Linked DNA regions of Bacillus pumilus. The protein of the gene in region 1 binds, or shares a complex with, the protein of each later gene. Links are inferred from orthologs where the notes say so. Each region holds a gene or a part of one and is shown in the gene's direction. Other genes may lie near its edges.

What was found.
Region 2: the proteins of metK (region 1) and groL are in contact, whole or in part, in a cryo-EM structure (PDB 8P4O), measured with the Escherichia coli proteins. The link is inferred for Bacillus pumilus from one-to-one orthologs.

What each region holds. Positions count from the first base shown.
Region 1 is NZ_CP047089.1:3,260,607-3,272,951, reverse strand. The notes cover bases 9,506-12,345. They hold metK (methionine adenosyltransferase), read left to right. Parts: upstream 9,506-10,244; coding sequence 10,245-11,447; downstream 11,448-12,345. Other genes in these bases: asnB (asparagine synthase (glutamine-hydrolyzing)), read left to right, coding at 11,596-12,345; pckA (phosphoenolpyruvate carboxykinase (ATP)), read right to left, coding at 9,506-9,688. Also shown: ytkD (RNA deprotection pyrophosphohydrolase), read left to right, coding at 1-148; GPS65_RS16270 (ABC transporter permease), read right to left, coding at 181-927; GPS65_RS16265 (ABC transporter ATP-binding protein), read right to left, coding at 962-1,732; GPS65_RS16260 (ABC transporter substrate-binding protein), read right to left, coding at 1,748-2,749; GPS65_RS16255 (carotenoid biosynthesis protein), read left to right, coding at 2,923-3,651; GPS65_RS16250 (lysophospholipid acyltransferase family protein), read left to right, coding at 3,620-4,366; GPS65_RS16245 (glycosyltransferase family 2 protein), read left to right, coding at 4,351-5,478; GPS65_RS16240 (phytoene desaturase family protein), read left to right, coding at 5,475-6,956; GPS65_RS16235 (alpha/beta hydrolase family protein), read left to right, coding at 6,983-7,777; GPS65_RS16230 (DUF2584 domain-containing protein), read left to right, coding at 7,817-8,059; more of pckA, read right to left, coding at 8,102-9,505. UniProt on the Escherichia coli protein: Catalyzes the formation of S-adenosylmethionine (AdoMet) from methionine and ATP.
Region 2 is NZ_CP047089.1:2,439,851-2,454,038, forward strand. Bases 7,592-10,569 are described here. They hold groL (chaperonin GroEL), read left to right. Parts: upstream 7,592-8,252; coding sequence 8,253-9,887; downstream 9,888-10,569. Other genes in these bases: GPS65_RS12150 (CPBP family intramembrane glutamic endopeptidase), read right to left, coding at 7,592-7,681; groES (co-chaperone GroES), read left to right, coding at 7,912-8,196; GPS65_RS12165 (hypothetical protein), read left to right, coding at 10,427-10,569. In the rest of the region: tRNA (adenosine(37)-N6)-threonylcarbamoyltransferase complex dimerization subunit type 1 TsaB, read left to right, coding at 1-431; rimI (ribosomal protein S18-alanine N-acetyltransferase), read left to right, coding at 457-885; tRNA (adenosine(37)-N6)-threonylcarbamoyltransferase complex transferase subunit TsaD, read left to right, coding at 878-1,906; GPS65_RS12115 (ABC-F family ATP-binding cassette domain-containing protein), read right to left, coding at 2,178-4,100; cyclic pyranopterin monophosphate synthase MoaC, read left to right, coding at 4,240-4,731; GPS65_RS12125 (redox-sensing transcriptional repressor Rex), read left to right, coding at 4,747-5,400; GPS65_RS12130 (twin-arginine translocase TatA/TatE family subunit), read left to right, coding at 5,428-5,607; twin-arginine translocase subunit TatC, read left to right, coding at 5,614-6,378; GPS65_RS12140 (hypothetical protein), read right to left, coding at 6,417-6,698; GPS65_RS12145 (YdiK family protein), read right to left, coding at 6,756-6,950; more of GPS65_RS12150, read right to left, coding at 6,947-7,591; more of GPS65_RS12165, read left to right, coding at 10,570-10,843; GPS65_RS12170 (hypothetical protein), read right to left, coding at 10,889-11,356; GPS65_RS12175 (hypothetical protein), read right to left, coding at 11,480-12,154; GPS65_RS12180 (cell wall metabolism protein WalM), read left to right, coding at 12,365-12,733; GPS65_RS12185 (hypothetical protein), read left to right, coding at 12,807-13,856; GPS65_RS12190 (carboxymuconolactone decarboxylase family protein), read right to left, coding at 14,072-14,188.

The sequences.
Region 1 (12,345 bases):
AGACACGTATTTTGAAACGAAAGGACCTGTTCTTTTCGCAGACTTGCCAAGGTCCATCGCAAAAAATAAGAATTTCAGTTTTATTATGAAAGATGATGTGTTAAGACAAAGTCTAGCTTATTTAGAAAAGAACGGTTTGATTCGTTAAAAAAAGCGCAGGGAGATCTCCCTGTGCTTTCTTTATTTTTGGAGAAAACGGCGTTCGAGCCATTCCACAAGCTGGTACATGATGGTCGCAAACACGGCAATAATAAAAAGACTTAAGAACACGAGTGTAAAGTTGAAGACTTGAAAGCCGTAAATGATCATGTAGCCGAGCCCTTTTGAGGATACAAGAAATTCTCCTACAATGACCCCAACCCAAGAAAGACCTACATTCACTTTAATGGCAGAAATCATCGTTGGAATACTAGCTGGCAAAATGACCTCTCGAAAGACAACGCTTTTTCTCGCACCAAAGGTTTTCATCACCTTTAAATAATTCTCATCGACCTCTTGAAAGGCAGTGTAAATGACGATCGTCGTTATGATCACACTAATGATCGCACCCATGGCGACGATGCTGATCATACCAGGTCCAAGGGCAACAATTAAAATGGGGGCGAGGGCCACTTTTGGCATGGCATTTAAAATGACTAAATAAGGGTCAAGAACGTTTGCTAATCGGGTGGACCACCATAAGGCGGCGGCGAGCAAAATGCCGCAAAAGGTACCAAGTAGAAAACCGAGTACCGTTTCAAATAATGTAATACTCATATGATTCATTAAAGAACCATCTTGAATTTTTTGCACAAACAATTGGCAGACCGCTGATGGTGAACTGAAAATAAGCGGATCAATGAACCTGAAATGACTAGCAAGTTCCCAAAGTGAAAAGAAGCTGGCGAATATGATGAGCTGATAGATACGTGTGATCCGTTTTTCCATTCGGTATTTTTTGCGATAAGCTTCATGTAATAGATCACTGTGTTTCAACTGTTTTCAGCTCCTTCCAAATCGTTTGAAAGAGCTCTTGGAAATGCGGGGTCTGTCTCGCTTCAAAAGGAGAGAGAGCCCTTATGTCGTCTGGAACGGGAAAGATTCGCTGGATAGAGCCTGGGTGTTTTGAGAATAAGAATATGCGGTCACTCATCGCAATGGCTTCACCGATGTCATGTGTTACAAGGACTGCTGTTTTTTGATAGTTTTTTAATGTGTCAAAGACGAGATCTTCTAATGTGAGTTTTGTTTGATAGTCTAGCGCTGAAAATGGCTCATCAAGTAAAAGCAGACCGGGATCAACTGCAAGCGTTCGGGCGAGAGCCGCACGCTGCCTCATTCCGCCAGACAGCTCCTTCGGATATTTTTCCTCTACTTCATGTAGTCCAAGCTTAGGTAGTAAATCAAGGGCAGCTGAGACGGACTCATGTGAATCTTGTTTCGCAATTTTTAACCCGAGGATCACATTTTCCTTAATGGTCTTCCAAGGAAACAAATAATCTTGCTGGAGCATATAGCCGATTTGATGCTCCTGTTGATTGGGTTCTTTTCCTTCGATTAAAATTCGACCTTCAGAAGGCGGTGTGATTCCTGCGATGATAGACAGCAAGGTGGTTTTTCCGCAGCCGCTGGGACCAATAAATGAGATGAATTCACCTTGGTCTATCTCCAAATTGATGTGCTGTATAGCCGTTGTTTTTTCTTTTAAAGAGAAGTACGTATGGGTCACATGGTCAATTTGAAGGAAAGACATGTGCTACCTCCTATTCTATTTGTGATCTGTGACCTTCTTTGCAATGGAGGAATCGACAAGTTGTTTGTACGGGATAAATTCCGGCAATTCACCGCTTTCCTTCATGATTTCCTGCAATTTGTTCCATTCCTCTTCATTCAAAAGGGGATCTGTTGCAAAGGAATCTTGCTGTTTATAGCGTTTGATCGCAGTTGATAAGACATCAAGATCTGTATCAGGAAAATGAGATTGAATGGCCTTTGCGATCTCCTCAGGCTGTTTGGCTTCTACCCACTTCTGCGCTTTGTAAATGGCGCGGGTGAAGGCTTCAGCGCTCTCTTTGTTTTCCTCTAAGTAACTCTTCTTTGCCATGAAGGTGGTATATGGCACCTTGCCAGAAGCTTCTCCAAAGGAGGCGGTAATGTACCCTTTACCTTCTTTTTCGAGTAAGGAAGCGGTCGGTTCGAATAACTGCACAAAATCGCCAGTTCCAGAGGAGAACGCACCTGAAATGTTGGCAAAATCAATATTTTGAATCATACGAAGATCCTTTTTCACATCAATGCCTTCTTTTTTCAAGACATATTCACCGACCATTTGCGGCATGCCGCCTTTCCGCTGTCCTAAGAAGTCTTTTCCTTTTAATTGATCCCAAGAGAATTGGTTTACTTTCTCCCTTGAAACAAGAAATGTGCCGTCTGTTTGTGTCAGCTGTGCAAAGTTCATGACAGAATCCTTTGTGTCTTGAGCCTCTACATAGATAGAGGATTCAGAGCCGGTCAGGGCGATATCAGCACCGCCTGATAAGAGAGCTGTCATCGTTTTATCGCCGCCCCAAGTGGTTTTCAGTTCAACCTCCAGGCCTTCTTCTTTGAAGAAACCCTCAGATAGTGCGACATAAAGCGGAGCATAAAAGACCGAATGGGTCACCTCGGCTACTTGTACGGTCTGCTCCTGTTCTTTTTTACAGGCGACAAATGGAATAAAGAGCAGGACGACGACGATGAATGCCAGTCTGACTTTGATGGAACGATTCAAGAGTAATTCGCCTCCTTTGTTCTAGATCACTATTAAAGTATGTGAAAAGGGATTTTTGGTGAGTGCCTAGATAAAAATAAGAAGCGCATTGTTTATTTATAGAACGCGTCTTTTTTTCTATACTAGAGGCATGAAGGCTTTCTTGAATTTGGCAGAAATAAAGGAGCGGTTTCGTGTATAGATTGAGTTGGGTTTTTGTTGGATGGTATTTAGTAGGTCTGATCTTAATGGTCTTTTTTGAAGTGCCAGCATGGCTTCAGTTTGCAAACGGAATCTTTCTTGTGCTGTATGCTTGCTGCGTCATCGAGATCGGGCGACAGATTTATGGCTCATGGGGATTTGTCATCAAAAGGGCAGCCATTGTCGGGGTGCTTACATTTACAGTCGAGTGGATAGGGATCACAACGGGGTTCCCATTTGGGGCCTATGACTATTATCCGACGTTAGGTTTTTTAGTGGCGGGGGTGCCATTAACCATTGCGTTTGCATGGGTTGGCGTGTTTTTAAATAGCCTTTTTTTATCCAGTCAGCAGTCAAAGTGGAGACGAGCCATCGAAACGGGGATATGGATTGTGTTGCTTGACCTTATTTTAGATCCAGTAGCAGCAGAGCGGAAGTTTTGGGTGTGGTATGACGGCGGCGGGTTTTATGGTATTCCTTTTGAGAATTTTGTGAGCTGGGGTATGATTGGAGCAGGACTTTCATTTCTTTTCCCGCTTGTCTCAATTGATCAAAAGGCACTCAGCTGGACGAGTCGTATTTATCAGGCGATGGTGTTCTTTTTTGGTCTTCTGGCATTAAAGGGTGGACTCGATGTCATTTTTTATTTAGCACTCATCATTGTCATTTTGTGTGAAGGAAGGGTTCGATTTGAAAGAAAGCGACAAAAGTCGATCGTTTAGACGTCTATTTTCACTTTATCTAGAGCGATATTTACTTCATAAGCATTTCCGCTGTGTCATGATGAAAGGCTCGGTCGATCCGAAGGAAAACCTGCCTGTTCTTTATCTCGCCAATCATAGCTCATGGTGGGATGGTCTGATCATTTTTCTTTTAACAGAAAAAGCGTCTGAATTTGATCACTACATGATGATGGAAGAGAAACAGCTGAAGCAATATGCTTTTTTTCGTAAACTTGGGGCGTTTCCGGTTCATAAAGAGAACTTAAAAAGTGTGAAACACGCTTTAATGACAGCAAAAGAGAACATGGAGGACGGCGGAGCGGTCTGGCTTTTTCCACAGGGGAAAATTATGCATCAGGACGTGCGGCCGCTTGAACTGGAAGGCGGGGCTTCTTTTTTAGTGAGGCAATTTGAACAAGTTGTGGTGAAGCCTGTCACCTTGCAGTATACATTTAATCAATTTCAAAAGCCGACAGTTTCTGTTATGTTCGGCGATGATGCCATCGTATCTGGAAGCTCCCTGCGAAGCAAGGATATGACGTGTATGCTTGGCGATCTGCTTGAAACGCAGTTAAACAGACATCAAGCACAGATCATTGCAGATCCTGATTTTTCAACAAACGAAGAATTTAAACAGATCACAAGGACAAGTCAGTCAACAAGTGATGCGTTTGATTCTTTTAAAAAGTGGGTGAAAACATGGCGCTCTTCTTAACTGTGATCAGCGTGCTCCTGCTTTGCCAGTTTCTATTCACGATATGGAATATGAAGCAGTTTCCCGTGTTAAAGCCCGCTTCTTTTTCATCAGACGAACCCATTTCGTTATCGATCCTGATTCCGGCTAGAAATGAGGAGAAACGGATAGAAGCCTGTCTTCAGTCGATCGTTGATCAGCGTCTTTTTCCGAAAGAGGTAATTGTACTTGATGATCATTCGACCGATCAGACAAGAGCGGTTGTGGAGCGATTCTCACAAACATATCCATGGATTCATGTGCAGTCAGGTCAGGCATTAAAGCAAGGGTGGCTAGGAAAATCATATGCTTGTTCTCAGCTTGCTGAAGCAGCGGCTTCTGATTGGCTATTCTTTTTAGATGCGGATGTCCGGTTGAAACGGGGAGCAATAGAAGCTGTGTACGAGCAGTTATGCGCGCAAAAAACCGGCATGCTGTCAGGCTTCCCAGAGCAAAAAACCGGCACTTTCTTTGAGCATCTTGTCGTTCCCATGATGATGTTTACCATTGGTTGTCATCTGCCTGTGAAGTGGGTCAGAAAATCAAAGAATCCGGCTTTTGCCGCCGCGCATGGAGGATTTATTGCCATTGAAAAGAATTGCTATCACGACATCGGCGGACATGAAGCGATTAAGGATTCGCTAGTGGATGATATGGCATTGGCTAGACGGGTGAAGGAACAAGGGTTTCCGTTCACTCTTGCAAGCATTCATCCGTTTGTGTATATGAGAATGTATGAGAGTGGCCAAGAGGTATGGGAAGGTTACAGGAAAAACTTGTTTCCAGGTGTCAATCGAAGCATTGCTTTGTTAAGCAGTGTCTTTTGTTTATACACCCTGCTTTATTTGGCACCAATCATTTGCTTGATGGTGGCTTTGTTAAAGCTGGATGTGCTTAGTATATGCTTAGCCATTCTTTGCTACGGACTAGGTGTGTCGATCAAAGCGGCAATTGATATTGAGAACGGAAGAACTTCTGCAATGGCCTTTTTATTACCGGTCAGCATTTTGAGTCTGATCGCCATTGGCTTTGCTTCTATGAAAATCGGTCTGAAAAAAGAAGGGTATGAATGGAAAGGGAGAAGGTACGAATGAAAAAAGTGATCATCATCGGTGGCGGGCTGGGCGGATTATCAGCAGCGATCCGTTTACAATCACGCGGGGTTCAGGTCACCATATTAGAAAAAGAAGCGGCTTTAGGCGGGAAATTGCAGCGCCATCAGGAGGCTGGCTACTCTTTTGATTTAGGACCGAGTACCATTACAATGAAGTCGTACTTTGAGGAAGTATTTGCTTCCTGTCATAGACGGATGGAGGATTACGTGACATTTTATCCGATTTCTCCTCTGACCAAAAATGTTTTTTCAGATGGACATACGGTTGAATTTACGCCCAATATCGAGCAGATGGAATCACAAATTGCAGCATTCAGTCCTGAAGATGCAAAGCAATACCGTCCATTTTTACAGGAATCAAAGATGCTTTTTGAACAGGCTGAGGATCAGTTTTTAAATCGTTTGTTACTGACGTGGAAGGATAAGGCGAATGTAAAACTCGTGAAAGCCCTTCTCTCTGTCAAACCGTTTACAACCGTTCAACGCTTGCTCCGAAAATATTTCCGTCATCCTCATACACTGGCGATGTTCGGACGGTATGCGACATACATCGGCTCTTCTCCCTATGAGGCACCGGCTATTTTTAATATGATGGCGTATTTAGAAGGAGAGAAAGGGATTTATGGCATAAAGGGCGGTACATATCGTTTAGTTGAAGCATTTGAGACTTTGGCAAAGGAATTAGGTGTACAGATTCATCTGAATGAACAAGTCAACAAGATTCATGTGAAGGACCGGCGAATTACAGGAGTAGAAACGGCTCACCAGATGTATGAAGCTGATCAAGTTATTGCAGGAGCGGACGCGCTGACTGTCTACCGCCATCTGATTGATGAAAAAGACCGCCCAAGCTTTTTAAATCAAAAGCTTGCTACTATTGAACCGTCATTATCTGGCTTTGTTCTCTTATTAGGTGTACCTAAGGTCTATGAACAGCTGTCCCATCACAATGTGTTTTTCCCAGAGAATTATGAGCAAGAATTCAAGGATATTTTTCAACAAAAACAACTGCCTCAAGATCCGGCGCTCTACATATGTTATTCAGGTCATTCAGAACCAGCTTTAAGCGGAGGACCGGGAAGAAGCAACTTGTTTGTACTGGCGAATGCGCCTTATGTGACAAAAGAGCAAGATTGGGACATGCTAAAGGAGACATATCAGCAGCATATGAAAACAAAATTAAAGGAAAAGGGTCTCTTTGATATAGATCAGGTGACCGAATATGAAGCGGTTCAAACTCCGCTTGATCTGCAGCAGAAAACGGGCGCATTTCATGGAGCCATTTATGGGATGTCTTCCAACTCATTCAAGCAGGCGTTCTTCCGTATCAATAATCAGTCAAAGGACATTGAAGGACTTTGGTTTGTTGGAGGAACAAGTCATCCGGGCGGAGGCACGCCGATGGTGACAAAATCAGGTCAGCTCGTTGCAGAAGCGATCATCAAGCAATTAACGTAAGAACAGATGAAAAGGAGAGAAATCAAGTGATTGTGGAAAAAAGAAGGTTTCCGTCCCCCCATCCGCAGATTCACTTATTTACAGTGACCTATGAGGTAGATGGACTTCGGATCAAAGGGCTGCTTGCTGAACCTGCCGGAGAAGGTCATTATGACGGCTTTTTGTATTTAAGAGGCGGCATAAAAAATGTGGGAATGGTGAGACCAGGCCGAATTGTGCAATTTGCCGCGCAGGGATTTGTCGTATTTGCCCCTTTTTACCGAGGAAATCAAGGAGGCGAAGGGAACGAAGACTTTGCTGGAGAGGACCGGAAAGATGCTTTTGCTGCCTTTCAATTGTTAAAGCATCACAAAAAGGTGAAGCAGGATCGTATTCATATCTTTGGTTTTTCGCGCGGAGGCATTATGGGCATTTGGACTGCTGTCGAAATGAAACAAGAGGCGGCCTCCTTTGTGACATGGGGAGGCGTTAGTGATATGAAGCTTACCTATGAAGAGCGTGTGGATATGAGAAGGATGATGAAACGTGTGATTGGCGGTCCCCCGCATAAGGTGCCAGAGGCCTATGAGGACAGAACGCCTTTAAATGATGTGGACAAAATTGAAGCGCCTGTTCTGATCATCCACGGAGAAGAGGATCAAAATGTATCCATTGAGCATGCGTATTTATTAGAAGATGCGCTGCGCCAGCACGGGAAGTCAGTGGAGACTTGGTATTTCCATGGGCGCAACCATTATTTTCCACCCCAGCATAATCGCGAAATTGTCAGAAGGCTGACGACGTGGATGCTCAGCCGGAAAAGCGAAAATGTGGTAAAATAAGCAGTATAACGAAATTTAGAAAGTAGGGGGATTTTCAATATGGGAATGCCTGTTGAATTTAATACAATGATTGTCACGAAGGGAAAAGAGACAAGAATTGAAGAGAATGTATTTGAACTCATGAAGGAAGGATACCGCATTTATCCATTAAATATTCCGCTTGAGGTGCGTAAAACGAAAGACGGAGAAAAAACAGGGACAGCACATGTTGAAAAGCTGGAGCTTACAGACAATGTGACTAAGGTCACTTATCGTCTCGTATCATTACATTCAACAAACTAACAAAAAAGCTGAGGGAGTGATTCCTCAGCTTTTTTTATTTGATTATACGAGTGGTCCGCCTTTAGCTTCAATGTCACTTGCTGCGTGGCTGAATTTTTGGAAGTTCTTTTTAAATTCATTGGCAAGGAAGTGTGCTTTTTCTTGATAAGCCTCTTGGTCATCCCATGTTTTAGAAGGTTGAAGCACTTCATCTGGTACGCCAGGAATATGAAGCGGGATGTGTAATCCAAAGATGTCATCAGTGATCATTTCGGCGTTGTCGAGGTCACCTTCGATCGCTGCTTGCACCATTGCTCTTGTATGCGCTAGGTTCATACGTTTGCCTGTACCATAGCCTCCGCCAGTCCAGCCTGTGTTCACAAGGAATACTTTTGCGCCGTGCTCATCAATTTTCTTGCCAAGCATTTCAGCATAGACGTGAGCTGGAAGCGGCAAGAATGGAGAACCGAAGCAAGTAGAGAACGTCGTTTCTGGTGATGTAACACCGCGCTCAGTTCCTGCTAATTTACTTGTGTAACCGCTCAAGAAATGGTACATCGCCTGTTCTTTTGTTAAACGGCTGATTGGAGGTAAAACGCCAAATGCATCAGCTGTTAAGAAGACAATGGCAGATGGGTGTCCTGCGATACTTGGCTTCACGATGTTATCAATCATTTCAATTGGGTAAGCAGCACGTGTGTTTTCAGTGAAGAATGTGTCGTCATAATCCGCTTCACGTGTTTCTTCATCAAGCACGACATTTTCAAGAACTGATCCGAAGCTGATGGCTTTGTAGATTTGCGGTTCTTTTTCTTCGCTTAAGTTCACACATTTCGCATAGCATCCGCCCTCAATATTGAAGACTCCTGAGCCAGACCAGCCATGTTCATCGTCACCGATCAGCTTGCGGCTTGCGCTAGCTGAAAGCGTCGTTTTTCCAGTACCTGAAAGGCCAAAGAATAGTGCGACATCGCCTTCTTGACCGACGTTTGCTGAGCAGTGCATCGATAAAATATCTTGCTCAGGAAGCAGGTAGTTCATGACAGAGAAAATGGACTTTTTCATCTCTCCTGCATATTCTGTTCCACCAATCAGAATGGTGCGTTTTTCAAAAGAAACGATAATAAACGTTTCAGAGTTTGTGCCATCTGTTTCAGGATCTGCTTTAAAATGCGGTGCAGATAAGATGGTGAAAGGTTTTTCGTTTGAAGAAGGTGTTGATCCGTCAGGTCTGATGAATAGTTGCTTTGCAAAGAGATTGTGCCATGCGAATTCGTTCACCACTGTAATTGGCATACGGTATCTTTCATCTGCGCCGGCAAATCCTTCAAAGACGAATAATTCATCACGTTCTTTTAAGTATGACACAACCTTTGTATATAAACGGTCAAATGCTTCTTTAGAAATCGGCTGGTTGACTTGACCCCAATCAATTTTATGTTCAGAGCTTTCTTCTTTTACGATAAATTTATCTTTAGGCGAACGTCCTGTGTAGGCACCCGTTGTAGCACGGACAGCTCCTGTTGATGTTAAAACGCCTTCATCACGTGCCAAAATCTTTTCAACAAGTTTCGGAACAGATAAATTTTGGTGCGTATTTTCTAATGAGAGCAATGACTGCAAATCTTCTTTTAAATCCACTGAGTTCATAAAAAAACCCTTCCTTTACCGTTGAATTTGTTTTGTTTCGATTAGTATAACACATTCATAAGAATAGTCTATACTATTTAAATATTTTTGTGTGTGTTTTTTCATTTCTGCTCTGAAAATATGCTTTTTGGTGATGCTAATATTGAGGTGAAAAAAAGGGAAGATAATTCTGATGAAGCATTGACATGACGCAAGTGTTTAAGATAAGATAACTTATTGAACGGATACTCTTATCCCGAGTTGGTGGAGGGACAGGCCCGATGAAGCCCAGCAACCGGTTTCTTATGAAAAGGCATGAATATGCTGAGAAACCAAGGTGCTAACCTGATGCAAGGTACAAGAACACCTTGAGCGATAAGAGTGAAAGGCATGCGATCTCAGACCCTTTCCTCGCAATGAAGGAAATGGTTTTTTTATTTTTGGGATATCATATGAACAAATTGCCAATAACATCTCTAATAGAAACGTTTTCAAATATAAGAGGGAACGAGTTCCGTATCATATTGGAGACCTCATCTCGGGATGATGTGGTCTTGTACAGGAGGAAATAGCCATTATGAGTCAAAATCGTCGTTTATTTACTTCAGAATCAGTGACAGAAGGACATCCGGATAAAATCTGTGACCAAATTTCAGACAGCATTTTGGATGAAATTCTAAAGAAAGATCCAAATGCACGTGTTGCCTGTGAAACTTCTGTTACAACGGGTCTCGTATTAGTAAGCGGAGAAATTACAACGTCTACTTATGTCGATATTCCAAAGACGGTGCGTGACACGATTAAGGAAATTGGCTACACACGTGCGAAATATGGTTTTGATGCGGAAACATGTGCAGTGCTCACATCCATTGATGAACAGTCTGCTGATATTGCGCAAGGTGTAGACAAAGCGCTTGAAGCACGTGAAGGCACAATGACTGAAGAAGAACTTGATGCGATCGGTGCAGGTGACCAAGGATTAATGTTTGGTTTTGCCAACAACGAAACTGAAGAACTTATGCCGCTACCAATTTCACTAGCACATAAATTATCTCTCCGTTTAACTGAAGTACGTAAGGATCAAACACTTGCCTATCTTCGTCCAGATGGAAAAACACAAGTAACAGTAGAATATGATGATCAAAATAAACCTGTTCGTATTGATACAGTGGTTATTTCTACCCAGCATGCACCAGAAGTGACGCTTGAACAAATTCAAAGCGACTTAAAAGAGCATGTCATCAGCCCTGTCGTTCCAAGTGAACTAATTGATGAACAGACAAAATACTTTATTAACCCAACTGGTCGTTTCGTGATCGGCGGACCTCAAGGGGATGCTGGTTTAACTGGACGTAAAATCATCGTTGATACGTATGGCGGATACGCTCGTCATGGCGGTGGTGCTTTCTCTGGGAAGGACGCAACAAAGGTTGACCGTTCAGCGGCATATGCTGCTCGTTACGTAGCGAAAAACATCGTAGCTGCCGGCCTTGCTGATTCTTGTGAAGTACAACTTGCTTATGCAATTGGTGTTGCACAGCCTGTATCGATTTCAATTGATACTTTCGGAACAGGAAAAGCTTCTGAAGAAAAATTAATTGAAGTGGTTCGTGCGAACTTCGATCTTCGTCCAGCTGGCATTATTAAAATGCTTGACCTGCGTCGTCCGATCTACAAACAAACAGCTGCATACGGACATTTCGGCCGTCATGATTTAGATCTTCCGTGGGAAAAAACAGATAAAGCCGATACACTTCGTCAAGAAGCATTAGGACAATAACAACATAGAAAACCGCTTATTTTAAGCGGTTTTCCTTTTGATTAAAAAAAATTATACAAAAAGCGAAAAAATGTGAAACAAAAACGGACAAATAACTGTCTAATTATAGGTCTACTTTTAAGAAATAACATAACGTGGAGGCAATAATATGTGTGGGTTTGTTGGTGTGTTTAATCACCGTCCATTGTCCGAAACTACTGAGCAGGAAGAGTTAATTAAACAAATGAACCGTCTCATCGTTCACCGTGGTCCGGATGATGAGGGTTACTTTCATGATGAGCATGTAGGATTTGGATTTAGACGTTTAAGTATTATAGATGTTGAGCACGGAAAGCAGCCGCTTTCGTATGAAGATGAAAAGTATTGGATTATTTTTAACGGGGAAATTTATAACTATGTGGAGCTGAAGGAAGAGCTTGTGAAAAAGGGCTATACGTTCAGCACAGATTCTGATACGGAAGTACTGCTTGCCACATACCGTCATTATAAAGAAGAAGCGGCTTCTAAGCTTCGCGGCATGTTTGCCTTTTTAATTTGGGATAAAGAAGCGCAGCAATTATATGGCGCAAGAGATCCGTTTGGCATCAAACCGCTTTATTTTACACAAGTGGAAGAGCAAGTGTACTTTGCGTCTGAGCGCAAAAGCTTGATGGCTGTGAACGAGAACATCCTATTTGATGAGACTTCATTGCAGCAGTATATGTCATTCCAATTCGTTCCTGAGCCAAATACGCTTGATCAAAAGGTGCATAAAGTTGAGCCTGGTCATCAGTTTATTTTACGCCCAGGGCAAGAGATCGAATTTAAGACATACTGGAAAGTTCAATTCAAACCTGAGCAAACACAAGAACAGAAGTTAATCGAAGAAGTACGCGATGCAATCTATGATTCTGTGAAT
Region 2 (14,188 bases), 810 kb from region 1 along the record:
CTATCCCGATATCGGCTGTTTCGAGTTTGGAAACACTTGCGGCAAATGGTCAATACTTTGATGGATGGATCTCACCACTATTTGATGCGAGAAGAGGACAAGTTTATACTGGGCTATATATGTTTGAAGATGGAAAAATCCAAGAGATCAAACAAGACCAAAATATCTTGCTCACGGATTGGCTTCATGAGCTGAAAAAGACAGGAAAGCCTGTCCTATTTCTTGGACAGGATGTGCATCTTCATGAAGAGAGCATTCGCTCCATTTTAGGAGAAACGGCTGTGATCGCAGAGGGAGCTTTTCATAACCCAAGACCTTCAATGCTTGCCTTTTTAGGGACAGATCGTCCTGCAGAGGATGTCCATCAGCTTGTACCTAACTATATTCGTATGGCAGAAGCGGAAGTGAAATGGCTTGAAGGACAAAAATAATCTCAACATAACAGAGATTCGAAAAATGACGGTAGCGGACATTCCAGAGGTGTATACGATTGAAGTGCATTCGTTTACTGCCCCTTGGAAAAAAGAATCATTTGTCTATGAGATTCTTCATAACCAGTACAGCCATTATTTTCTCATTGAAGAAGATGAGCAACCTGTTGGGTATTGCGGGGTCTGGATCGTCATGGACGATGCACAAATTACGAACATTGCAATTCTCCCTGAGCATAGAGGAAAGGGTTACGGGGAAGCATTGCTGCGATATGTCATGGAATTTTGTAAAGAAAAAAAGACAGATCATCTTTCTTTAGAGGTGCGGGTTTCAAATACACCTGCACAATCCCTTTATGAAAAGCTTGGTTTCAGACCAGCTTCTATTCGAAAGAATTATTATACGGATAATGGGGAAGATGCATTGGTCATGTGGGTGAATATAAATGAGTGAACAAACAGATCGATTCATATTAGGTATAGAGACAAGCTGTGACGAAACAGCTGCATCTATTGTGAAAAATGGGAAAGAAATTGTAGCGAATGTAGTCGCGTCGCAAATAGAAAGCCATAAACGATTTGGCGGTGTTGTCCCAGAAATCGCTTCAAGGCATCATGTGGAGCAAGTTACTATCGTGTTAGAAGAAGTGATGACACAGGCCAATATGAGCTTTCAAGATTTAGATGCCATTGCTGTCACAGAAGGACCAGGCTTAGTTGGCGCCCTTCTGATTGGTGTCAATGCAGCCAAGGCACTGAGCTTTGCCCATCAAATTCCTCTTGTTGGTGTACATCATATTGCAGGGCATATTTATGCAAATCAACTTGTAGATGAATTACAGTTTCCATGCTTGGCTCTTGTTGTTTCTGGAGGACATACTGAACTTGTACTAATGAAAGAGCACGGATCATTTGAGGTGATCGGAGAAACATTAGATGATGCGGCTGGAGAAGCTTACGATAAAGTGGCCCGGACGATGGGTCTTCCGTATCCAGGCGGACCTCATATTGATCGGTTAGCACATGAAGGAGAGCCAACGATTAAGCTTCCACGAGCATGGCTTGAAGAAGGCTCTTATCACTTTAGCTTTAGTGGATTAAAATCAGCTGTTATTAACACACTACACAATGCCTCTCAAAAAGATGAAATAATTGCTCCAGAGAATTTGGCAGCAAGTTTTCAAGCAAGTGTCATTGAAGTACTTGTTGGAAAAACATTAAAAGCGGCAGAGGCCTATGGCGTCAAGCAGGTTGTCCTAGCTGGTGGCGTCGCTGCCAATAAAGGTCTGAGAGAAGCCTTAACAACAGCATTCACAAAGCTTCCTGACGTAAAGGTCATTGTTCCTCCGTTATCTCTTTGCACAGACAATGCAGCCATGATCGCTGCTGCTGGAACCATTGCGTTTGAGAGAGGAATAAGAGGCGATATGGCGATGAATGGCCAGCCGGGCTTACCACTTGTCTCATATGAATGAAAACGCCTGTGGATACACAGGTTTTTTTCATTTTTAATGAAAGCGATTTATTCACAAGCAATCCGGGTATATCCACAATTGTTAGAAAATTTCGTTATAAAATGATGGGGATGTGCATAAATATGATCTTTTATGTGGATATGTGATTAAATATCTGTGGACAAAGTGGATAAGTCTATTTTTCAAAAGAATAATAAAGAACTTATTGTGGATACTAATGTGGATAAGAAATCTCCACTAAAGGAAAAAAGAGCACCCATTAGGGCGCCCATTAAGATTCGGATAGCTCTTCCCACTCTGCGAAAAGGGATTCGAGCTCTTGATGAAATGTATCATTTTCTATTTGAATGTTTTGGACCTTCTCGTGATCTTGAAAAATAGCAGGATCACATAGAAGCTCTTCATTGTCACCAAGCTTCGCTTCAATGATAGCAATCCGTTCTTCAATTTCCTCGATTCTACGCTGCTTTTGTCTTTCTTTCTTTTTTAGTTCTTTTTCTTCTGCATAAGAAAGCTTTGCTGTTTCAACTGGCTTTGCTGCTTGTTTTTTAAGCGCCTCATTTTCTTGAATCGCCTCAAGCTCTAATTGTTCATCTTTCTTTTCAAGATAGTAGTCATAGTCACCGAGATACTCTCTTGTTTCTGTAGGTGACAGCTCGAATACTTTCGTTGCTAGGCGGTTGATAAAATAACGGTCATGCGAGACAAATAAGATAGTTCCCGGATAATCAATGAGCGCATTTTCTAAAATTTCCTTACTATCTAAGTCCAAATGGTTCGTAGGTTCATCAAGTATCAGGAAATTGGCTTTTTGGAGCATCAGCTTTGCCAGGGCAAGGCGCGCTTTTTCTCCACCGCTTAATGCATGAACGGGCTTTAAGACGTCGTCACCGGAAAAGAGGAAGTTCCCTAAACATGTCCGAATGTCTTTTTCATTCATGTGAGGATAGTCATCCCAAAGCTCATTGAGCACTTTTTTGGAGGATGTCAGTTTGGCTTGTTCTTGGTCATAGTAGCCAATGGTGACATGAGATCCAAAGGTGATGTCGCCTTTTGCAGGCTTTAATGTGTTCGTTAACGTTTTTAAAAGGGTTGATTTCCCGATCCCATTAGGACCAATGAGTGCCACGCTATCCTCGCGTTTGATCTGAAATGAAAGAGAGGATAGAAGCGGTATTTTTTCATCATAACGAATGTCGAGATCATGTACCTTCAGCACGTCATTGCCGCTTTGTCTCGTAATATCAAAATGAAAGTTTGCGGATTTTTCATCACCTAATGGCTTATCTAAACGATCCATCCGTTCCAGCTGTTTGCGTCTGCTCTGGGCGCGCTTTGTGGTCGAGGCTCTTGCTAGATTGCGATCTACGAAATCTTGAAGCTTTGAGATTTCTTCTTGCTGCTTTTCGTAAAGCTTCATATCACGCTCTAGTTGCTCAGCTTTCAGATCAAGATACTTACTATAGTTGCCTGCAAACTTTTTCATAGCCGTTCTTGAAACTTCATATACATGGTTCACCACTTTGTCTAAGAAGTATCGATCATGGGACACGATCAGAATAGCGCCTGTATAATTTTGCAAATACTGCTCCAGCCATGATAAGGTATCAATATCTAAATGGTTGGTCGGCTCGTCCAGAATTAAGAGTTGTGGTTTCATTAATAAGAGCTTTCCAAGCGCTAGACGGGTTTTCTGACCACCACTTAAGGATTGAACGGTTGTCTCATCTTCAAAGTGACTAAAGCCGAGCCCATGAAGAATAGAGCGGACATCTGCTTCGTATTGATAGCCGCCTTGATCTTTAAATTCCTGCTGTAGCCTGTCGTAGGTTTTCATGAGGGAATCCAGCTCGGCACCTGTGGAAGAAGCCATTTTCTCTTCAATGGTTCTCATCTCTTGTTCCATTTTTTTTAAATGATCAAAAACCGATAATAATTCGTCTTTTAACGTACGTGTAGACGTCACATCGGTATGCTGTGCTAAATAGCCGATCGATAGGTCTTTCGGTTTGATGATCTCACCTTGTTCGTAAGACAATTGACCGGCAATGATTTTCAAAAGGGTGGATTTGCCTGCGCCGTTACGACCTACAATGGCAATCCGATCCCTTGCTTTCACTTCCAATTTTATATTCGTTAAAACGGTATCAGCACCAAACGATTTGGACAGCTGATTCACTTGTAGAATCATCATGTAACTTCACCTCTGCTATAATATGTTAAGTGTAGCTTATCAGCAGTAAACCAGCAAATATTACATACAATCGCCATATTCAAATGAAAGACAGATAGGAAAAAATAGTGTATCATTTGAGTGAGGGAGCGTTGAAAAGATGAGGCAATTTAGCCACTTTAACGAACAAGGAAGAGCAAAGATGGTCGACATTAGTGACAAATCATCTACTATGAGAACCGCTGTTGCTGCTTCAAGTGTTCGTATGATAAAAGAAGTGTTTCATAAAATAGAGCAACGTGAAATTGGAAAAGGGGATGTGCTGTCTGTTGCACAGGTTGCTGGCATTATGGCAGCAAAGCAAACATCTACCATTATTCCAATGTGTCATCCGCTTGCATTAAAAGGAGTGGATATCTCCTTTGATTGGGAGGAAGACGGAAATGCGCACATTCTGAACATACAAGTACAGGTGAAAACAAAAGGAAGTACGGGTGTGGAGATGGAAGCGCTCACCTCTGCTTCAGTATGTGCACTGACCGTTTACGACATGTGCAAAGCGATTGATAAAGGCATGATCATCGGTCCTACCTATTTAATTGAAAAGACAGGCGGGAAAAACGGTGATTTTCACAGAGCATCTGATATTTAAGTTGGAGGACCTTATATGAATATAGATCAGTCAAAAATTCCACAAGCGACAGCCAAACGTTTGCCGCTATATTACCGTTTTTTAAAAAATCTGCATGCATCAGGAAAACAAAGGGTCTCATCGGCAGAGCTTAGTGATGCAGTCAAAGTGGATTCTGCTACCATTCGCCGAGATTTTTCGTACTTTGGTGCACTTGGGAAGAAGGGGTATGGCTATAATGTCGATTACCTTTTGACCTTCTTCAGAAAGACACTTGACCAAGATGAAATGACCAATGTCATGCTCATCGGTGTCGGGAATTTAGGGACTGCTTTTTTACACTATAATTTCATCAAAAATAATAATACAAAAATTTCAATGGCTTTTGACGTCAATGAGAGTAAAATAGGTAGTGAGATAGGCGGCGTGCCTGTCTATGATTTGGATAAGCTTGAAGAGCATGTTCAAGAGGTAGGAGATATACCTGTTGCCATTTTGACAGTACCTGCCGTAGCAGCTCAACCCATTACAGATCGTTTGATTGCCCTTGGCATCAAAGGGATCCTTAATTTTACGCCGGCCCGATTGAATGTGCCGGAACACATTCGAATTCATCATATAGATTTGGCGGTTGAACTTCAGTCTCTTGTGTATTTCTTAAAGCATTACTCTATTACACAGGAGGATTGACGAAAAGGGGTAAAGGGGGTGGAGCAAATGGGTCCGATTGGTCCTGGAAGTTTGGTTCTGATTGCGATTGTTGCGCTCATTATTTTTGGGCCGAAAAAGCTTCCTCAATTAGGAAGAGCAGCAGGAGATACATTACGGGAATTCAAAAATGCCACAAAGGGTTTAGCTGATGATCAGGAAGAAAATAAGAAAAAAGAAGATCAGTAGAATAGGATGAGCTTCATGAATGTCAAAGATATGCCGCTTATGGAGCATATTGTGGAACTGCGAAAACGTTTAGTGGTCATTGCGATGTTTTTTGTTGCCTTTATGGTGGCAGGTTTTTTTCTCGCTAAGCCGGTCATTGTATATTTACAAAATACGGATGAAGCGGCAACACTGACGCTGAACGCGTTTAAGCTCACAGATCCTCTGTACGTGTTTATGCAGTTCGCATTTGTCATTGCTTTGGTTTTGACGTGTCCCGTGATTTTGTATCAGCTATGGGCGTTTGTGAGCCCTGGCTTATATGATAAAGAAAGAAAGGTGACACTTGCTTATATTCCGATTGCACTGCTTTTATTTTTAAGCGGTGTGGCTTTCTCTTATTTTATTTTGTTTCCGTTTGTCGTTGATTTTATGATACGGATGTCGAATGATTTAAATGTAGAGCAAGTCATTGGGATTCATGAGTATTTTACATTTCTGATGCAGTTAACACTTCCATTTGGCTTTTTGTTTCAGATGCCCGTTGTGTTGATGTTTCTCACAAGACTTGGCATCATCACACCGATGTTTTTATCAAAAATACGGAAGTATGCCTATTTTGTCCTCCTTGTCATTGCCGCACTGATTACACCGCCAGAGATCGTTTCCCACCTCATGGTTACTTTGCCGATGCTCGTATTGTACGAAGTGAGTATTGTCATTTCGAGAGTGACCTATCGTAAAATGCAGCAAACAGAGACAGAGGAGAAAGAAAATGATGATGTCTCATAAAAAACATCGTGATCCAAATAAGGGTCACGATGTTTTTTCTATTTTGACAGGAATTGATTGATTGCTTGGAATAGATGCTCATAATAGGCGGGTTCATGCGGGACAAAATCTTTTACACAGACTATTTTGCTTTCCTTACGTCGTTCTCCGGCTTTATCAATTTCAAAACCCTCCAGCTTCATGTTGTCAATTTTTCTAGTGAATAGCTGCTGTGCATCCATTAGCTTTGCTCTGTAAAGTCCAGCGACTTCTTCTTTTTGTAATTGAATGTTCATCTGCTCTTCTGGCTCATTTAAGATGTTCAGTTTTTCTTGTTCCATGAAAACGTGTCCCCCCATAAAAAAACCATTTCCCACGTACGGAAAATGGTTTTTGATTTATTTTTGCTGCTGTTTTTTGAGTTTGACAGAGAAGGCAAACATTTTAAGCGCGATATTGATATTATAGGCCGCAAACACCATCAGCAAAATGCTGTAAAATGACCACATGTCACCTGGATTTTGAATGGCCATATAGGTGAAAGCCACACCTACGGCAAAATAAATGATGCCCCATACAACAGGGTTTCTCATGAGAAAAAGCCTCCAATAATCATTTGCATTGTTTGAGATTGTTCTTCAATCATTTTTCTTACTGGCTCAATCTGCACAAGAATGACAAGCGAGTTCATTAGCATATGAGCACCGATTGGAACAATGATTCGTTTTGTTTTCGCATATAAAAAGGCAAAGGTAAAGCCCATTGCGGTATAGAGCAAGATATGTGGGAAATCATTGTGTACAGCAGCGAAAACCACTGAACTGACAAGTGCTCCAATGAAAAAATTCGTTTTTTCATAAACCACACCAAAGATGATTTTTCGAAAAATGATTTCCTCTAATATCGGTCCAATCAGGGCGATGACGATCACAAGCCATGGAACTGCATCCATAATGGATAAGATGTTTTGAGTATTTTCAGATTCTCTGCCAATGCCAAATGCATATTGTTCAATCGCCCCCGCAATTGATTGTGCAAAGAGCGAAAGAAAGAAACCGACAATGATCCAAACGATTGCCGCGCCGACTGAAGCCGGTGCTTCATTTCGAAGTGAAGCTTTTGGCACAGTCCGAAGAATGAGCAGAATAATGATTAATCCGACACAGAAACTAATAATTGTCCATGTACCTGACAATTTAGAGAGCTCTGCTTGTGTCATCGGTGTCTGAATGTAGCCTAACCATTTCATGATGAACACATAAGGAATCGCAGAAAGCTGCACCAATATATACGTTAAGATGATGTACCAATATTGTTTTTTCAAGTAACGAAAACCCCTTTACTAAAAGAACTAGATTTATTGTAACACAAGTCTTCTTTTTCGATGAAAAGGAAAGAATCTGAGTTGAAAAAAGATCATGAAAGCGTAAAAATTTTTAAAGGTTTTTACTTGAAATTGCAGAAGACATTCTTTATTATAATAAATGTGTTAGCACTCACTGGTGATGAGTGCTAAAAAAAGACTACATATAAAAATTGAGGAGGTTGTTTCTTATGTTAAAGCCATTAGGCGATCGCGTAATCATTGAACTCGTTGAATCTGAGGAAAAAACCGCTAGCGGTATTGTGTTACCGGATTCTGCAAAAGAAAAACCGCAAGAAGGTAAAATTGTTGCAGCAGGTTCAGGTCGTGTACTTGAAAGTGGTGAGCGCGTTGCGTTAGAAGTAAACACAGGCGACCGCATTATCTTCTCAAAATATGCAGGCACTGAAGTGAAATATGAAGGCAAAGAATATTTAATCCTTCGTGAGAGCGACATTTTAGCTGTTATTGGTTAATCACATAAAAAAACTTTGAAATAAATTTTTAAAAAGACTGAGGAGGTTTCGTTATTATGGCAAAAGATATTAAGTTCAGTGAAGAAGCACGTCGCGCAATGTTACGTGGTGTAGATGCACTTGCAGATGCTGTAAAAGTCACTTTAGGACCTAAAGGACGTAACGTAGTTCTAGAGAAAAAATTCGGTTCTCCACTTATCACAAATGATGGTGTAACGATTGCAAAAGAAATCGAATTAGAAGATGCATTTGAAAACATGGGTGCAAAACTTGTGGCTGAAGTTGCAAGCAAAACAAACGACGTAGCTGGTGACGGTACAACAACTGCAACAGTTCTAGCTCAAGCGATGATCCGTGAAGGTCTTAAAAACGTAACAGCTGGTGCAAACCCTGTTGGCGTTCGTAAAGGGATCGAAGAAGCAGTAAAAGTAGCTCTTGAAGGCTTGCACGAGATTTCTAAACCAATCGAAGGCAAAGAATCAATTGCTCAAGTTGCGTCTATTTCTGCAGCAGATGAAGAAGTTGGAAGCCTAATTGCTGAAGCAATGGAGCGTGTAGGTAACGACGGCGTGATCACAATCGAAGAATCTAAAGGATTCACAACTGAGCTTGAAGTGGTTGAAGGAATGCAGTTTGACCGCGGATATGCTTCACCATACATGGTGACGGATTCTGATAAGATGGAAGCAGTTCTTGAAAATCCTTACATCTTAATCACTGATAAAAAGATCACAAACATTCAAGAAATCCTTCCAGTACTTGAGCAAGTTGTACAACAAGGAAAACCATTATTGCTCATTGCTGAAGATGTAGAAGGCGAAGCACTTGCAACTCTTGTTGTGAACAAACTTCGTGGAACATTCAACGCAGTGGCAGTAAAAGCACCTGGATTCGGTGATCGTCGTAAAGCTATGCTTGAGGACATCTCTGTTCTAACTGGCGGAGAGTTAATCACAGAAGACCTAGGACTTGACCTAAAATCAACTGAAATCGGTCAGCTTGGCCGCGCTTCTAAAGTCGTTGTGACAAAAGAAAACACAACAATCGTAGAAGGCTCAGGAGATTCTGCTCAAATCGCAGCACGTGTGAACCAAATCCGTGCGCAAGTTGAAGAAACAACTTCTGAATTCGATAAAGAAAAATTACAAGAACGTCTTGCTAAACTAGCTGGTGGCGTCGCTGTCATCAAAGTTGGTGCTGCAACTGAAACAGAACTAAAAGAGCGTAAACTACGCATCGAGGATGCACTCAACTCAACTCGTGCAGCAGTTGAAGAAGGTATTGTATCCGGTGGTGGTACAGCACTTGTAAATGTATACAAAAAAGTCACTTCAATCGAAGCAGATGGAGACGTTCAAACAGGTGTGAACATCGTTCTACGTTCTCTTGAAGAGCCAATTCGTCAAATCGCTCACAACGCAGGTCTTGAAGGATCAGTCATCGTTGAGCGCTTGAAAAACGAAGAAATTGGCGTAGGCTTCAACGCAGCAACAAACGAATGGGTAAACATGATCGAAAAAGGAATCGTTGACCCAACAAAAGTAACTCGCTCTGCACTTCAAAACGCAGCTTCTGTTGCAGCAATGCTTCTAACAACTGAAGCAGTCGTTGCTGACAAACCAGAAGAAGGCGGCTCAGGCGGCGGAATGCCAGATATGGGCGGCATGGGTGGAATGGGTGGAATGATGTAACACCCGCAAAAACCCCTTGAAATATAGGGGTTTTTGTTTTGTCTTCATCTAGTCAGAAATAATAATGAATTGAAACCTTCGCCGCTTCTCAATCGTTTACATAAGAGACAGTGATTTTAAAATTTTTATCTAAAATGAAGAAATGAGATGATTTTAAAAAGAAAAGCGGTGATCACATGGGCTTTACTACTTGGGTAGCGATTATTGTTGCATTGGCCGTCGTATTTGGATTGTTTGGATCGAAAAAGCGTGATAAATAAAGAAAGAGTGAAATTCCACTTCCGAATAGGGAGTGGGATTTTTATTGCTATGTGTAATACGTTTGAAGAGAAAGATGAACAATCATGCTGTAAACATTTGAAAGTTACATAGAAAGCACTCTTATGATCAAGAGTGCTTTTTTATTTGAGAGATATAAGATACCTTGGCTTATAATGTCACATTTTCTTTAAAATTACATAAAAAAATCCACTATTTCCATAAAAAATCAGATCAATTCCTTATAATAAAAGTATCTGAGAAATGGGGAGTGAGTCGAGATGGACCAAAACTTGCTGCAAATGAATCAAGTGAGATCAGAGGATGAATTAGCGGTTGTGAATATATCTTCTACAGAAATTGGGGCGCTGTCAAAGGAAGCGGCTGAGCGGATTTTACAAGCGAAGGATACGGATTATATTCATCAAATCATGTATGTTCCGATTGAAAAGAAAGCAGATTTGCATTGGCTGATTCAACGTATTGGACAGGCGTTAGAAGTTGAGGATAACGATATCGTTGCGCTTGAATTGGCTGATTTGCTCTATTTCTTTGTCATTCCATTTTATAAGGAGTATATTTTGAGGGAACGTCATTTGTATGAGTGTATAGATGATTTGTTGGCACGATTAGCATCATGGGCTCACTCAGATATTCACACACTGGTCGATGCGATGAGAGACGATTTGTTTGTATAAACTTGAAAAAAGCTTGTAGAGTGATCCTCTACAAGCTTTTCTAAATTATTGGGCTCTTTCCCAAGTGATCTTTGTTTCATTTGTTTTTTTCGTTCCCTTTGCCAGCACTTTGCCGTTTTCTTGTTTCACGGTGATGTTTAGGCCGTAAAAAGAATACAGGGCGCCAAGACTGTCATTTTCGGGTTTATGAAGATTGTTTTCTTTTTCAGTTGAAGCTCCAATGGCAAGCGTTTTGGCAAAGTTTAAACCGATGACTTCAGCGTAATCACTATTGGTATCAGAAGAAACTGTTACGTTTAAAGAAATAATTTTTTTCTTTTGATCAACGGTGATGTCCGTGTCTTTTATAAGTTTAGACTGCTCCATGACTTCTTTCGTTTCTTTTTGAATGCGTTCATTGATCGTTGGAAGTGCCTTCGTTTCTGTTTTTTGTTCGTTTGTTGTATTTGAGCAAGCTGCTAGTATGAAGAGGCTTGCAACTAGGCTCATGAAAACAAGTAGACTTTTTTTCACGTTCGTTCTCCTTTTTTCTCGCAGTATGTATGTTTATGTTACCACGAATCCTTGATTTGATTAAAAGAGAAGTGTTGATAAGCTGTGAACAATAAAAAGCACCCTCTATCGGGCGCTTTTTTCTTATTGTGCTGAAAGGCTTGTACTTAATGGAACAGAAGAAATGACAGTGAATTTTGGAGCCGCAGCACCAGACTCTAAATTCTTACGTAAAAGCGATGATTTGATGGATCCATCCCAATTTTTATAGACACTACCTGAAGTATTCGCACGAAGCTGTACATTTGAGAAGCTTGCTTGTGAGTAGCTGTTTGTTCCATTATCTTGTACGCCATGTACCATTTTGACGACATCGAGGTTTTTCAAACGGCTAGGCTTGTAAATAGGCTGTTTATAGCGCAATGTCCCATTGACGTATAGTGACACTGTGCCATCACCATTATTGATGAGCTTTAAATTGACACGTGCGCCATCTTTAATGCTCTTATCGTATTTACTGTTCCAGTATTGACTGCCGCCTTGTGAGCCGCTACCTAGAAAGACCTTATAGCCAGAAGGCGTTTTTGAAATACCACTTTCTATAACGGCAGAGCCGAGACCGAGATACCAGTCCGCATAGCCATTTTTAATGGTAGCTGTTTTCGGCAAGACAATATCAGTCGAGATACCCGACCATTTGGCCTCATCCGTTTGTGTCACAATCGCGCCGTGACGAGGGCTAGCTGCAGATGCGGGGATACTTGATAGCATCAAAACGAAGGTCAAACTTACACTCAAAACAATAAACCATTTTTTCATGAAAATTCCTCCTTAAAGTTGATTCACTTTCATTATATAAAATGAAAGATGGTGGTCTACTTACAATGTTCTGGCTTCTTTTGGAAGTATTTATAAAAAAAATCGGTCAAAAAGTGGTCAACTTGTATTCGAATTGTAATGTGTCTGTAAAATAACTGGGTGCATCTTCATGTATAATGAATGCAGAAACCAAATACGGAGGATTTTTTAATGAATAAAAAGCTTATCGCGACAATCGTAACAGTAGCTAGTTTATTTTTGGCGTTTAGTTTCTCACATGGAGCAAGTGCAAAAAAAGTAAGCGGCAATATTACTTGGTATAATGGTGTCGGTAAAAAAGGCGCAGATGGAAAAAAACTCGGTCATTGGGATGCAGCAACTAAAATGGGATTTGACGTACCGAAAAAAGGTACAAAACTAAGAGTGACAACAAAAGCGAAACCACATAAAGTGATTACAGTATATAAATATGATGTAGGTAGAATGCCAAACGCTGTATTAGATGTCAGCCCAAAAGCATTCAAAGCACTAGGGTATAAAACAAGTAAAGGTGTCGTAAAAGGGCATTACACTTATTAATACATAGGCATGCAAAGAAGCGGGAAAAGTTCATTTTCTGGCTTCTTTTCTTGTAGAGAGGGTCTGAAAGGCAATGAAAAAATCAACATGGTGGATCATCACAGTCATCGGAGTCGCAGTGATTGCGGCCGTCATCTTCTTTTTAATGAAGCCGGGGCAAGAGGCGAAGCATGCGGGAAAAGTGAAAACAAATCAGGATGCAAAAGACGAATTACTCGTTTCATTTACAGATCAACAGTTAAACAATACGTATTATCTGCATGATCGGGCGCTTCATACAGAGAAACTGACCGCCTATCCTTCGATTGCTTATGATTCTACGAAACAGCTTTTATATTACACGTACACGGATGAAGACACGCAAAAAGTGAGTATTCGAGAACTGAATGTAAAAAAAGATGAAGAAAAAACGCTTTTTACGAGTCATGATTCCATCGACAGTATGAGGCTGTCTGGAGACGGGAAACAGTTATATCTTAGATATAATAAGGATTCCGGGGAACAATTTTATGTCGCTATGTTTGATGTGAACACACGCAAAGTGAAGGTATTGTATCCAGAGAAAAGTAAGGATGACACGGTAAGTTCTTTTGCTTATGATCCGGCGTCAAATCATTTGGCAATCCAGCATTATTCCTTAAAAGAAGATTACAAGAAAACCGATGAAGCGAATGAAAAGGGAAGAGACCCTGAACCAACGACCATGAAGATCACCCTTCAGACAGGCGCGAAGGGAAAGCAAATTGCACGCATCTCACAAACGATCAATGATATTTCATTTTCACCAGATCATAAGACATTGATTTATACAGAAGTGAAGGTGCGAAAAGAAAAAGAAGTATCCACTATAAAAATGCTTGATGTAGAAACGGGAAAAACGACGACACTCGTTAAGAATAGTAAGGATGTGCATATTTTAAGTGCCGCACAGCCGCAATTTTCTACGGATGGATCTTCTGTTTATTTCTTAGGTGTTGCTAAAAACGCAAAAGAATTAAAGGATGACACCGGTCGAAAAGCAAAGGTAAGAACAATATTTGAATACAATATTAAGAAGAAAACAGTGGATGCCGCTTGGGAGAAAGATGGCGGGATTGTTAATAATTTCACTGTCAATCGGTAAAAGGTACGTTCAGTTATTGATATAACTGGACGTTTTTTTATTTTACCGTTTGACATGGTGCATAAATTGAGGAATTTATGTAAGGAAAATCAGTTTTTAAGGTGGAAAATGTGTGGTATTTTCATATTTTGCTTATGTGACAGAGGAAAAGAAAGAGAGTAATATGAGTGGACATAAAAAAACGAGAGGACAGAAAGCTTCTCGTTTTCACTGATTTATTTGGTGTTATGGTCTAATAAGTTTTGAAAAATAAACAGGGCATTAATGGAGTGCGGGAATCCAGCAACTTTTGTACAGTGCTTGATAATCTCCATGATCTCTATGACAGAAAG